Linked DNA regions of Rubinisphaera italica. The protein of the gene in region 2 binds, or shares a complex with, the protein of the main gene of each other region. Links are inferred from orthologs where the notes say so. Each region holds a gene or a part of one and is shown on either strand. Other genes may lie near its edges. The genes, in order: dnaG and dnaB.

Evidence for each region.
Region 1: the proteins of dnaB (region 2) and dnaG are in contact, whole or in part, in a crystal structure (PDB 2R6A), measured with the Geobacillus stearothermophilus proteins. The link is inferred for Rubinisphaera italica from one-to-one orthologs. Residues at the interface, in WP_033016901.1 of Geobacillus stearothermophilus: Ser13, Glu15, Ala16, Gln18, Glu91, Leu92, Asp94, Ala95, Val96, Pro97, Thr98, Ala99, Ala100, Asn101, Tyr104, Tyr105, Ile108; in WP_049624496.1 of Geobacillus stearothermophilus: Lys456, Leu457, Leu458, Pro459, Ala460, Asn463, Ala464, Leu467, Leu535, Leu536, Ile537, Ala538, Gln544, Glu545, Asp548, Tyr549, His552.

The regions. Positions count from the first base shown.
Region 1 is NZ_SJPG01000001.1:3,966,790-3,973,643, reverse strand. The notes cover bases 1,299-4,252. They hold dnaG (DNA primase), read left to right. Parts: upstream 1,299-1,744; coding sequence 1,745-3,760; downstream 3,761-4,252. Other genes in these bases: rpoD (RNA polymerase sigma factor RpoD), read left to right, coding at 3,851-4,252. Outside these bases: Pan54_RS14870 (UxaA family hydrolase), read right to left, coding at 1-866; more of rpoD, read left to right, coding at 4,253-5,527; Pan54_RS14855 (hypothetical protein), read left to right, coding at 6,164-6,838. UniProt on the Escherichia coli protein: RNA polymerase that catalyzes the synthesis of short RNA molecules used as primers for DNA polymerase during DNA replication.
Region 2 is NZ_SJPG01000001.1:1,304,265-1,311,145, forward strand. The notes cover bases 3,843-6,823. They hold dnaB (replicative DNA helicase), read right to left. Parts: upstream 6,039-6,823; coding sequence 4,647-6,038; downstream 3,843-4,646. Other genes in these bases: Pan54_RS05020 (SDR family NAD(P)-dependent oxidoreductase), read right to left, coding at 3,843-4,502; rplI (50S ribosomal protein L9), read right to left, coding at 6,170-6,679. In the rest of the region: Pan54_RS05000 (glycogen debranching protein), read left to right, coding at 1-916; Pan54_RS05005 (LptF/LptG family permease), read right to left, coding at 951-2,129; Pan54_RS05010 (Hpt domain-containing protein), read left to right, coding at 2,405-2,740; Pan54_RS05015 (hypothetical protein), read left to right, coding at 2,970-3,491; more of Pan54_RS05020, read right to left, coding at 3,729-3,842; Pan54_RS05035 (single-stranded DNA-binding protein), read right to left, coding at 6,855-6,881. UniProt on the Escherichia coli protein: The main replicative DNA helicase, it participates in initiation and elongation during chromosome replication. Travels ahead of the DNA replisome, separating dsDNA into templates for DNA synthesis.

The DNA.
Region 1 (6,854 bases), 2.7 Mb from region 2 along the record:
CCACTATATCCATCACTCCCCCCGCATTCGGTCGCGACAATCAATTCCGAAGCAGAGATGGGCTCCCGTCGGGCACGGTCTGCCTCTTGCAGAATCTCCGGCAAGGCACTCAGGGCCTTTTCGATTGTCTTGCGTACACCACCAGCTTGTTGAATGTTAATCATCGGACGCGATTTTTTCGCGGGCGTGTCGGCTGATTCCAGCTGGACCAATCCTTGGGAGTCAACCAGATAATCCGCCTGAGCCGTCTCACAGCCGAGTCCAATCACCAGATATCCACAGATATTTGGATGTCGGGCATAACCGGCCAATGTCCGATTGAGTTGTTCGTGGTCCGATCCCTGATATTCGAACGCACAGCCTCCTTTGTGTGTCAAAGCAATCACACCATCGACATGAGGATATTTTTCGAGCAACTCCGGCCCAACCTGGTCAGCAATACGTCGTGAACTGGTGGCTGAGCAATTCACAGTACTGACAATCGCCACATAATTTCGCGTGGCCGCTTTGCCATTCGGCCGGCGATATCCTTGGAACTTCCTGACTTCGGAAAAGAAATCCGTCTCAGGAAGGGCATCCGCGTATCGATATTCCAGATTCAGAGAACCACAATCGACATTATGCGTATGGACCCAATCTCCATTACGAATGTCTTTAGAAGCAAACCCGACCGTCTGACCATATTTGAAAATCGGCTCTCCAGCTGAAATCTCTCGTGTCGCAATCTTGTGGCCAGCGGGAATAAGTACTCGAGTCACAATTTGTGAAGACAGATCTTCCAGAGTTGTCCCCTCAGGAATCTCACGAATCGCAACAACGACATTATCAAGAGAGTTCAATCGAATAATTGGGGAAATTTGAGCCATAGTTTATGGAATCCTGTCGAAATGCTTTTCAAAACATTCCAACAAATAAGTATCAAACTTACAAGCACGCACCGTAAGCCAGTGTGTGACACTCATCGAAGCTGGATATGCCTGATCGATCCGTGATCTTTTTGGTCGCAGTCCACTAGATTACTTGTGGTTGATCGTGAACTCCAAAAGGAACTTCTTGCAGCTGAGCCGCCCCGAAAGGATCTTTCGGAGATATCCTGCGTAAGTAAACCATAGTAACGAGTGAGTGCGAACTTACCCCGTAGCGTCAGCGAGGGGACGGCACTCAACCAGCCAAAGGGGTTGACTTCCAGAGGAGCCAGTGACAGACGGGCCTTTCTCATTATCAATAAATAGTCATGATTTATAGGAACTTTGAACCACTTTGAGCCGGAATAATTAACTCAGGAAAACCAAGCCATGTCCTATAAACTAAGTGTCCAGAAAGTTTAGTGCGGTTGAATCAATGATCCCAGTCGTAACAATTCCACAAACAGGTTGAAATACGGCCACATTCCCAGACAGTGAAGACAGGCACTATGAATATGGCCCTTATCTCTCTACTATTTATAGGGTTACGTGATCCTCTGTTTGTTTAACTTTCTATGGATTTCATTTGCGGAGGCTTGCATTGGTGGTAGAGTTGTGATGTGACGCCTTTGGTCGTCCCGCCAGCATACAAAATGAACAACTGTAGACTTGCCTGAATCGCTGTCGAGGGAAATGCTCCATTGAGGACAGACGCGAACGCAATGCCATTGTGAGCCGGGGGATCTCTCTGCTGATTGACCTGTCAGCGAAGAGATGTATTGCCAAGAGTTTGAATCAGTGAAGTGCGAACAGGCTTGAGGGGAATTATCAACGTGCAGATGGATAAGTGGAGCGAATTCAAAGAAGAGGTTCGCGCCCAGACTGATCTCATTGCGCTCATTGGCGAAACTCGCACAGTGACGCCGAGAAAAGGGGGAAGTGAATATGTCACTCTCTGCCCTTTCCATGACGATCATGATCCCTCAATGACGATTGATCCCTCTCGCCAGACTTACAGATGCTGGGTTTGTAATGAAGGCGGAGACTGCTTTAGCTATGTCCAGAAATTAGAAGGACTGCAATTTCGAGACGCTTTAGAGCAACTCGCCAACCGCGCTGGTCTGGAAATGCCCAAAAACCAGCAGAAAAGCGGCACTCGAGGAACAGACCGAAATACTCTATTATCTGCTCTCGGCTGGGCCAGTCAAAAATTTCACAATTGTCTGCTGACAGATCCCGCAGCCGAAGCCGCTCGGGATTATTTACTCGATCGCGGCTTCTGCGAGGAAATCTGGTCGGACTTTGAAATCGGTTTCCATCCCGGTCCCTGGGAGTGGCTGGGGAATTCCTCTAATGGAAAGTTCACGAAACAACAACTTGAAGAAGCTCGATTAATTGCCCAGCGAGCCAACGGCGGCGGATATTTCGATCACTTTCGTAACCGTATCATCTTTCCGATTCGCAACGAACGCGGCCAAGTCATCGCCTTTGGAGGACGGGTGCTGCCAGGCAGCGAAGATGAGAAATTTGGGAAATATCAGAACAGCAAAGAAAGTTATCTCTTTAACAAAAGCAAGCAACTTTACGGCATCGACCATGCCCGAGACGCGATGCGTGGTCGAAATCAGGTTATCGTCGTTGAAGGCTATACAGATTGTATCAGCCTGCACCAAGTGGGAATTCCCAACGTTGTGGCGACCTTGGGAACAGCGTTAACTCATGAGCATGTTGCCTTGATTAAACGGTTCTGTCAGAACGTGATTCTGATTTTTGATGGTGATAAAGCGGGACAAAACGCGGCTAACCGAGCCTTGCCACGTTTATTGTCGCATGAGATCGAACTGAAGCTGCTGGCACTGCCTGACGGAATGGATCCGCCCGAGTATCTTGAAAAACATGGCGTGCAGGAATTTCAAAATCTTTTGCAAAAAGCACAGGAAGCGTGGGACTTTAAACTTCAGCAACTTGCAGGAGAGCATAATTCCAACTCAACATTTGCCAGTGAAAAAATCACTGAGGAAATGCTCGCTCTGATCGCCGTCGCACCCGCTTTGCAAGGCACAAAACGTGAAGATCTGCTGCTGAATCGACTGGCCAATCAAGTCGGCTTGCGGGGCTCTCAGGAGCAAAAATTACGAAGTGATTTGGCAAAATTGCGAGCGAAAGGCCCGAAAGTTGCGTCAAGTCAACATAGCATCTCACGTTCACAGCCGAACGATGCAGATGTTGACTTTTTTCACCAGCAGACGAACGATTTAAATGGGGAAGAGTTCAATCAGGTCTTTCAGGAAACATCTCGGGACGTTCCTCAGGTGTCTCTGCGAAAACAGATCGATCAGCTTTTAAAGCCGAACTTGAATCGGAGAACTGCTCTTGAGCGAGACCTGTTGGAAATTATCATCATGATGCCCGAATGCATCACGGTGGTTTTACAACGGGAAACGATGACAATCATACGAAACAAAATTGTCCTGGAACTTCTCTCGCAATGTGCCGAGCAGAATCAAAGAGGAGAATACACCGGAGTCGACTCGCTGATGAGCGAGTTGGAAGAGCCAGAATTGAAGCGATTCATTATGGCGATAACGACCGAAGCCGAACAGAAGAAGATTACCGACAAACTTCAGGAGACGCTGCAGGATTCCGAGGGGAACCGCATTCCGTTTTATCTGAATCAGGTGATCGAGCAACTGAATTGGGAACAGAGGGAATCCCAGCACCGAACGTCGACGCGTACTGTTGCGATCGAAAATCACGAACCAACATCGGTCGACGAACGGATGAGACAAATGCTGCAGGATGCGGCTCAATTTCACCAGCAACGTGTGACGCGCAATACTGCATCGTCTCAATAATCTCAACTCTGTCCGTTTTTCGTCCTATAGTGAAATGAGACAATCACTGCAACGGACAACAGACGAGAGATCAACTTCGAGGAGATATCCATGCATCAGCTTGATGACAACCTACAGCAATTGATTAAATCTGGACGCAAACAGGGTTACATCACCTTTAGTCAGGTCAACGATTACCTGCCCGATGAGGGGGTCAATCCGGACAAGCTCGATCACCTGCTGCATTCTCTGGAAGAACTCGGAATGGACATCATTCCTGAGAAGCACGTCTCCAAACGGAAAACCGAACTGGAGTCCGCCAAGAAAAAGAAGACCTCCAAATCAGAAAAACGTTCAGGAGATCTCATCGCGGAAGAAGAAGGTTCCAAGCGAATCGACGATCCCGTACGCATTTACCTCACACAGATGGGAGAAATCCCGTTGCTGACACGTGTTGAGGAAATCACGCTTGCCAAGAAAATCGAAGTGACTCGCAAGCAATTCCGTCGTCATCTGATGGAAAACGATTGTGCGATGCAGGCTGCCATCGAAACACTGGCCAAAGTGCATCGTGGAGAATTGCCATTCGATCGTACGATCAAAGTTTCTTTGACGGAAAGTCTCGAGAAAGAACAGATTCTCGGCCGCATGCCGCACAATCTGAAAACTCTCGACTACCTGATGGAGAAGAACAAGCACGACTTCCAACGCTCCATCGACCCAGAGCTTTCATCTGAAGAACAAAAGCAGGCTCGTCATTCGCTCAATACCCGACGTCGTAAAATGACGACGCTCGTTGAGGAACTGAGCTTACGTACGCAACGTCTGCATCCCTTGTTCAAACGTCTGCAGCAGATTTCTGCTCGTATGAACGAGTTGAAGCACAAGCATAAAGTTGTCAGCCGTCGACAGAATTCGGAGAACGAAAAAGCTGCCATCGAACGTGAACTTCACGACTTAATGGTGATGACCTACGAAACTCCGGAATCGTTGCAGGCTCGTATCAAAGAAATCGAAAGTCGATTCTCCGCCTACGAAACTGCCATGCGGGAACTTTCCGGCGGCAACCTGCGACTGGTCGTTTCGATTGCCAAAAAATACCGTAATCGCGGCATGAACTTCCTCGATCTCATTCAGGAGGGCAACACTGGCCTGATGCGAGCCGTCGACAAATACGAATATCGCCGTGGCTACAAATTCTCGACTTACGCCACCTGGTGGATTCGTCAGGCGATCACCCGAGCGATTGCCGATCAGGCCCGTACGATTCGTATTCCTGTGCACATGATTGAAACCATGTCTCGCTTACGAAAAGTCTCCAAAGATCTCGTTCAGGAACTGGGACGCGAACCGACTGTTGAGGAAATGGCCGAACGAGCTGAAGTGAGTATTGAGGAAGCTCGTCGTGTGATGAAAATCTCACGCCAGCCGATCAGTCTCGATCGCCCGATCGGTGAAGGTGAAGACAGCTACTTCGGCGACTTCATCGAAGATCAGTCCACAGAAAGTCCGGTTAGTTCAGCGACTCAGGAGATGCTCAAGGACAAGATCGATCATGTCCTGCGAACATTGACCTACCGCGAACGCGAAATCATCAAACTGCGTTACGGCCTCGGCGACGGGTACACCTACACCCTCGAAGAAGTCGGCCGCATCTTTAAAGTGACCCGTGAACGCGTCCGCCAAATCGAAGCCAAAGCCGTCCGCAAACTGCAGCATCCCGTGCGCAGCCACCAATTGAAAGGCTTCCTGGAATCGCTAATGGCCGCCGGTGCCATGCAGGGCTAATGTAGGGTCCGCTGTGCGGACCAGAACGGAACATTGAATTGAATCGAAAGCCCACATCAGAAATGATGTGGGCTTTTTAAATTAACTGAGTGCCATGCTCAAACTTATTTGAGCGTGCAATGGACGCTGAAGCCAGTTGGAAGTAATTTAGCTGTATGCAAGGGTAGTTCCATAGTGAATCAAATAAATTTCACGACTGAAATTTGACTCGATCGTCTCAAGAAACATGCCCACGCAAGCATGGGCATGACACCCGATTATTATTTCAAATTCACACTCAGGAGAACATCAAGTGACGACTCATGAGGAATTGGAATACTTCTATTATTATGCCAACCAGTAACTTTCCGCAGGCGTACGAGAGTTTTCACTGGGAGTACTTTTCAATCAATGGCAGTCAAGCAGTTCAGAGAGTGTGAATCACCAGAGTGAGATTGCAGCGCTACGAGGCACATGGAACGAATGGAATGATGGTGAAGTCAATTGCCCATTCTGTCAAAATGTCACACTCTTTAGATTCTCGTGAATCTCGCTGGATTCTTCTGTCCGGCTTGGTAAACTCAGCCTGTGGAGAGTGAGCCGATAAGCAACGATTGCGTCTGCAAATGATACTGGACCAGCATGCTTCCTCGGTTAATGAAGTCAATTCGAATCACGTTCCGACAGGCGATTGCCCTGCTTGTCGTGTTGGGAATGTGCGCTTCGATTGTCCCTCTTCCGATGGCTGTCCCTGTCATTTCTGACAAAGACCGTTCAACTCCTTTTCCCTGTCAGGATCGACCTTGTGGTTGTGCCTCTGCTAAACAGTGCTGGAAAAGTTGCTGCTGTTTTAATGATTCTCAAAAACTGGCCTGGGCGAAAGCGAATCATGTCACGCCGCCCGATTATGTGATTGCAGCTGCTGAGAAAGAAGCCTCAGAGAAATCTCAGGTCGAGAAAAGCTGCTGTGCTCAGCATCCTGTTCAAACTCAGGTCGTTCAGAAGGTCACTCTCAGCTGTTGCCAGAAACCTGTGTCTGCTGACAAAGCTTGCTGCAAATCTGTCGTTCCTACAGGTTGTTGCAAGGAAACTTCAACAACTATTGCAGAAGTTGAAAAGACTCCAGCCAGAACTCAGACGGTATTGACCGCATTTGTGTTACGATGCCATGGTCAAAGCAGTTTCTTCTGGAACTCGCTCCCCTGGAGTGATCTTGTTGTGAACAGAGCCGTGCTCCCTGCTATGAAATTGACTGGCAACCTCTGCCTCGTTTCTGAAACGCTGATCGAGTGCCCGCTCGATCCCCCCGAACCTCCACCGCGGCTGGCTTGAAAAGCGACGGCTTCGC
Region 2 (6,881 bases):
GGATGCAGCAGGGGTCTATCAACTCGGATACACCTTCCCCGGTTGGCTGTGGATGCAATGGAATGGTCGTTATCGCGATGCTCTCCAACGTTTCGTCAGCGGCGAACAGGGCATGATCTCCGAATTGATGACCCGCATCTATGGCAGTGCCGACTTATTCCCTGACGACATTCAGCATTCCTGCCGTCCCTGGCAGTCTGTGAATTATATTTCTTCGCACGATGGTTCAACATTGAACGACATGGTGACTTACGAACAGAAATACAATTGGGACAATGGTGAAGAAAACCGCGATGGTTCTCATGAATTCAAATGGAACGCCGGATATGAAGGCGAGGAGGGAGCCCCCGATGAGGTCGTTCAGCTTCGCAAACAGCTAGTCAAAAATTATATGACATTGCTGATGGTTTCAAATGGTTCCCCCATGCTGCGTATGGGGGATGAGTTTATGCAGACTCAAAACGGAAACAATAACGCTTATAATCAGGATAATGAAACAAGCTGGCTGGATTGGTCAAGACTCGAGAAGCACAGCGACGTGTATCGATTCTTCAAAATGATCATTGCGTTTCGCAAAACCTTCGGCTCGATTTGCCGTTCTCGCTACTGGCGAAATGAAGTCAGCTGGTATGGTCCCTCTGGCCCCTGCGATATGATCGGTCACTCGCAGACACTGGCCTTCAGCCTGGTCGGCAGTCAGAATGACAGCCAGGATTTATACGTGATGATAAACGGCTCTGATCAACAAATCGACTTTAAAATCGTCGAAACTCCTCCCATCAAATGGAAGCGAATTGTCGATACCTCATTACCTTCTCCGGAGGATATTATCGACTTCGGCCGCTGCACAGTCATGCAGTCGACATGCTATCCTGTCGCGGCTCGTTCAATTGTAATTCTGTTCCGGGACACGTAGAGGAGGTGGAAGGAGGGTGAATTTCCCGTTCAGATTAATTTCGCATGACCTTCCAGAGAAGATATCCGCCAATAAAGCTGGCCAGGACATTAGCAACCCACATCACCCAGTAAGCTTCGAGCGCCCCGTTCTTTGCCTGATTCATCGACAGCATGATGATCGGATAGTAGATGAAGACAATGGGCATAAACACCATAAAAAACGTGGTCAGAAATTGCTTCTTGGCGTGAATGATTGAAATCGGGCTGCCAACCAGGACGAAGAAAAAGCAACTGCCTGCCATCGCAAAGCGGCTGTGATACTCGGTTTTTAGTTTATTGCTGCGTTGGAGGTCGGTTCCAGATCCTTGCACCAGTTCCAGAAAATCCTGTTTTGTAAATTCTTCGAATCTGCCCGTCATCAAATTCATGGCCGTGGCGATGGTTTGTCGGGATTCCCGCTCTTTTTCTTTCTGCTTGATCTCCTGAAGTTCTTTGGAAATCTCATTGGCAGCCATATGTCGGGCTTTGCGCTGCTTGTCGATTAAAGGGAGCGGGAAAGGATATTCTTCTTCACGTATCCAGGCTCCCCTGCCATCTGACATATGAATATAACCACCAACGACTTTGATGGTTGCCACCCCTTCGGAAAGATTGAAATGAATATTGGCGGATTCGGCTTGAATGGTGAATGTCTGCCCGCTTTTTGGTGTATAGCGAATGGTGGGCTTGATCAGTGTTTTCTGATCGACATCAATGACGGTAATTGCCAGACTCCCTTGAGGATCTATGAATTGATGATCGCTGCGAAGTTGATCCAGGAAGATTTTCTCCATCTTCAGAAGCACCGTTTCCTGAATTTTGTCGATAGACCAGGGAATCACACGGTCAGTCAACACGAGTGCACCCGCACTCAGACTGGCTCCCATCAGTAATGCTGGCCATAACAGGGAAATCAAATTGATTCCAGCGGCTCGAGCGGCAATCAATTCCTGATCACCAGACATCCGTCCGTAAACCACAGTTACTGTCAGAAGCATGGTCGCCGGAATCGTAATCGGAAGCAGGCTATAAATGACATACGGGAGAATCTGAAGGACTTCGACAGGTCCCAGACCATTTTCCGTGGCTTGTTGAAAGACACCAACAAAAACCAGCAGAATCGATATGGCTATTAAAACCATTACGAAAACACGCAGCAGTTCACCAGTGATGTATCTCTGAAGCAGTCGCATAAAGCAGGCAGATCCAAGCCAGAAATGGTTTTTTGACAGCGGTTTGATACCTCATATTAGCATAATGGGTCAATATGGATTGCGTTCAGTCCAGTTGGAGATCCTTTACTTAGCGGGATTAAATCCCAGGAAATTTCCAGTTCTGCCCGGAAATCTCTCAAGTATAATGGCGTTAGCGAGTTTTCCTTCAAGATTTTGAACTATGTTTAATAAAGAACACATTACTAAAAGTGTTCAACTCGAAAACACTGTCAATATTCATGAGGGGATGAAGAATGGCAACTGTAGTGAACAATAAGGCACTTCCTGGTGCAGGCCAGCCCATTAAGTCGATTTATGCTGACGAAGCTGATTTTCAGGACTTACTAAAGTATTTTGTTGAGGTATTGCCGGAACGACAACTGGAGTTACAGGCTGGTCTTGAAGAAGGGGATATCTACTTATTGAAGTCTGTTGCCCATCAGCTCAAAGGGGCAGGGGGCGGATATGGTTTCCCGGGATTGACAGAACGGGCTCAGCATCTGGAAATGATGTGTAAAATGGAAAATCATGCGGAAATTCCAGAATCTTTGCAGGCATTGGTTTCCTATATGGAGCAGATTTGCCGGTAGTTTCAGTCGGATTTGACTTCACACCAATCAGTTGAGGCTCAACGACTTGCAACCGGTTCGACTGCATGTCACGATAGTCATTACACGGCTGGTTTGTACTGACCACCGTAACTGATTCTAACGCATTCTTATTCGCATCAGCGACAATGCTTTAAGCGTTAGTGGTTCAGTGATCACGTCATTGTGAACAATATCGTAGCTCGATTATGATCAGATAAGGTGCGGGAAGATGCGTAAAGAAAAATTGCCAACCATTCGTCGAATTGGATTTTCACTGCTCTTGCTGGGGGCTGGTTATATGCTCGGTTCCAATGGAACTTTCCAGCTCGCGACCTCAGTCGCTCAGCCACCATTAAATGCTGATATCGACAATAACAATCAGGCTGTCGATCTGGCCAATGAAACCGTTCAGCAAATCCAGGGTGCGAATGCCACAATGGGACAGGCGATGGAATCGTTGCGAATCGAAGGCAAATATAATCCCGCCACAACTGGCATGAATCCATACCTTATCCTAACCGGTGGGGGAGATGCCATTGCAGATCTGGAAGCAGGGATCGGCGTTGATCCGATTACTTTCGCAGAGTTATATGCGGGAATGGCATTGCGTGAAGTTGGTGATGAAATCACACGTGATGAACAGAATCGCCTGCTTTACAAAAACAAACTCATCCGCATGTATTCAGTCGACCGTATGAAAAAACGATACGAAACCTATCAGGCGATTCTTTCAAAACGCGTTCTGCCTTAATACACAGTTCGGAAGTAACTACGCAGAAGTTGAATATTCCAGGCACAAAGCGCAAGCGAGTGTGTCTTAGACCATTTTCAAATGGTATCTGCAGTCGCATGGACTGATAATGTCCTAAATACGCTGTGTTTGCTCCTGCTGAACGCTGCAGGTAATTTTTAAATAGGCTCCATAAGCAACCGGGACAGACTCGCTTGGGCTTCGTGCTCTTAATGATCTTCACCTGAATCGGGTGACTTAGCGCTCTGCACCACCGTTGGCGTAATAAATTTGACCCGTGAGATAACTTGCTTCATCTGAAGCAAGAAACCGGATCAGGTTGGCGATATCTTCCGGTGTTCCCCAGCGTTTCAATGGTGTTTCCTGCATGACTCTTTGCTGCCAGGCATCGCCTACATTTTCACCCCAAGCCGTTCGAATCCAACCGGGAGCGACGCAATTCACACGAACATGCGGTGCCAGTGAGACAGCCAGCGAACGGGAAAATCCCATAATCGCATTCTTGGCAGCCGCGAATAATTCTCCGCTATCTCCTTCCATACCACGCTCGGCTTGATCCCAACCAATATTGAGGATGACACCACTTTGCTGAGCATAAAAGCGGGTTCCAACCGCTTTCGAGAGAGCAATCGTGCCGCGAACATCGATTTCAAAGAGCTTTTCGAGTTTCTTCAGATAAGGCCACTCGGGTGCTTCCCCAGTCAATAAATCGACGCCGGCATTGTTGACCCAGATATCGAGTGTTTGATGGAGATCAAATGCTCCATTAACCAGTTGAGCATACTGCACGGCATCACTGAGATCTGCCTGGATGATATGAACAACTCGCCCCAATTCACGAACTTGGGAAGCCGTCTTTTCAATTCCGATTCGATTACAGTTGTAGTGCAAAATCAAATCTGCACCACCACGGGCCAGTTCCAGTGCAATGGCCTGTCCGATTCCGGAAGATGCACCTGTCACGACAGCGCATCGATCATACAAACTGGCAAACGGCTTATTGGAAGTCATCGCTGATAAGTTCACTCTATTGGGAAGTCGTCATTATAAGAAACTGTAGGTTAGGCACAGCCTGATCGACTAATGAATTACGAAAAGCACGACAACGGAGTGCGAAGTAGTTATTTGACGGCTAAAACAAACCCCTGAAAGGGACTAGAAGCCGTCGTCGACCCAGCCGCCTTCGGGGGCGCTGAGAGGGCTGTAGTCGACAAAGCGGAGTTGCTGTTTGATCCAAGTCAGGTGTGCATCTCCGATCGGACCACTTCGGTTTTTGGCGACAATCACGAAGGCTTCACCGGGGCGATCTTCGGGATCGTAGGCTTCCGGACGGTGCAGAAACATCACAACGTCGGCATCCTGTTCGATCGCTCCAGATTCTCGCAGGTCCGCAAGTCGAGGTCGTTTATCTTCGCGTTGTTCAACTCCTCGGTTCAACTGGGCCAGGGCAACGACGGGAATGTCCAAATCCTTGGCCAGGAATTTCAGACGTCTTGTGATCGAGGCAATCTGCTGTTCACGAGGCTGGTTCTTGTCTTCGGCTTCAATCAACTGGAGGTAATCGATAATCACAATGCCGATATCGTATTGTCGTTTCATGCGTCTCGAAACTGCTGCGATTTGCGACATTGTGCGACCGGGCTGATCATCGACAAAAATCGGATACTGACTCAATTCGGTTGAGCCTTCGAGAAGGGCATGATGATCCATTTCATCCAGATCCCCCTGTCGAACTTTGTGGCCATCGACTTTCGAATGGATACACAGCAGACGTTCGGCCAATTCTGCTTTCGACTGTTCCAGACTAAACAGTAACACTCCACTTTTTGCCAGTCCCGCAACCGCCAGGGTGGAGTTACAGACAAAAGCTGTTTTTCCCATACTCGGGCGAGCGGCCAAAATGATGAGTTCGGATTTCTGATAGCCACTCGTCAGTTCATTAAGTCCCACAAAGCCACTGTTGAGGCCACTAACCGTTCCTTCTTGGTCCCGGCGACTGTTAATTCGATCCCAGGTTTCCATCAGGATCGATTTCATATCACTTCGTGTCAGCGATTCCTGCTGCTCGGCCAGCTGAAAGATCTTCTGTTCAGAGCGTGACAAGATATCGTTGATGTCATCGGAAGAATGGTGGGCCTCTTTCAGAATCTCGTTACAGGTATAGATGAGCTGACGCTGCAGCCATTTTTCCCGTACTATCTTCGCATAATACTCAGCATGGGCGGCATGAGGTACCGTTTCCATGATGTCCAGGATCTTGGGCACGCCTCCCGCTTTTTCCAATGAACCCAGCTTTTCGAGTTCATTAGCCAGTGTGACGGCATCGATCCCTCGATCGCCACGTTCAAACATGTCAGCAATCGTCGAAAAAATGCGACGGTTCTGATCATCATAAAACTGATCAGCATTCAAGATGCCCAGAACTTGATCGACCGTGTCATTCACGAGCATCAAACAGCCCAGCACACTGTTTTCCGCATCGAGGTTCATTGGCGGACGTTTACTGAGTAAGCCCTCCGCAGCAGCACTTTTCATATCGGTCGACATGTTCACTCCATTTTACTGACTATCACAGTAGACGCAAAAACAGGATGCCGAACTCGACATCCTGTTTGATTCGCCCTGGTCGGCACCCTTCAAGTCAAACACATACTCAGTGAGCTGTTTGACTGATGGGATTACTTCGAGCCACTAATGGGCACAACCCAGACTTTGACATCCGAAGAGACCTCAGAGTGCAACTGCAGCTTCACGGTGTACATTCCGAGTTCTTTGAGCGGTCCATCGAGACGGATATGTTCCGGCTCGACTTTGTAACCAGCTTTGATCAGAGACTTACTGATGTCTGCAGCCAGAATTGAGCCATACAAATGACCTTCGTCGTTCGCATTGGCTTCGATGGTGACCGAGTATTTCGAAACATTCTCGGACAATTTCTTGGCAGCGCCTTTGCGTTGCTTCTCAAGTTCTCCAAGTTTGACACGGTGCTCTTCGACAGCCTTCTTATTTTCCTCGGTGGCGATAGTCGCCAATCCCTGAGGAAGCAGATAGTTTCGAGCATAGCCCGGCTTTACGCGAACGATATCACCTTGTTTCCCTAATGTGGAAACATTTTCAGCGAGCATCAATTCAACTGCACCACTGGTGCGAGGTGAATAAACTGGCCGACGTTTGACTTGACGCACCATAATAATACCTTGAACATCGAATTTGAAAAGTATTGCTCTTACGAGCTTTATTGATCAGGTTGTCAATCCGAAATAAACACTCCGTTGTCGTGCTTCCCTGAATAGACAACACCATTGACTCTAGCTAATTTTGTTTCAAATATCCTGTTTTTATTCCAGTGACAGGAACGCTTCCCTAAAAAGGAACATCATCATCTTCGGG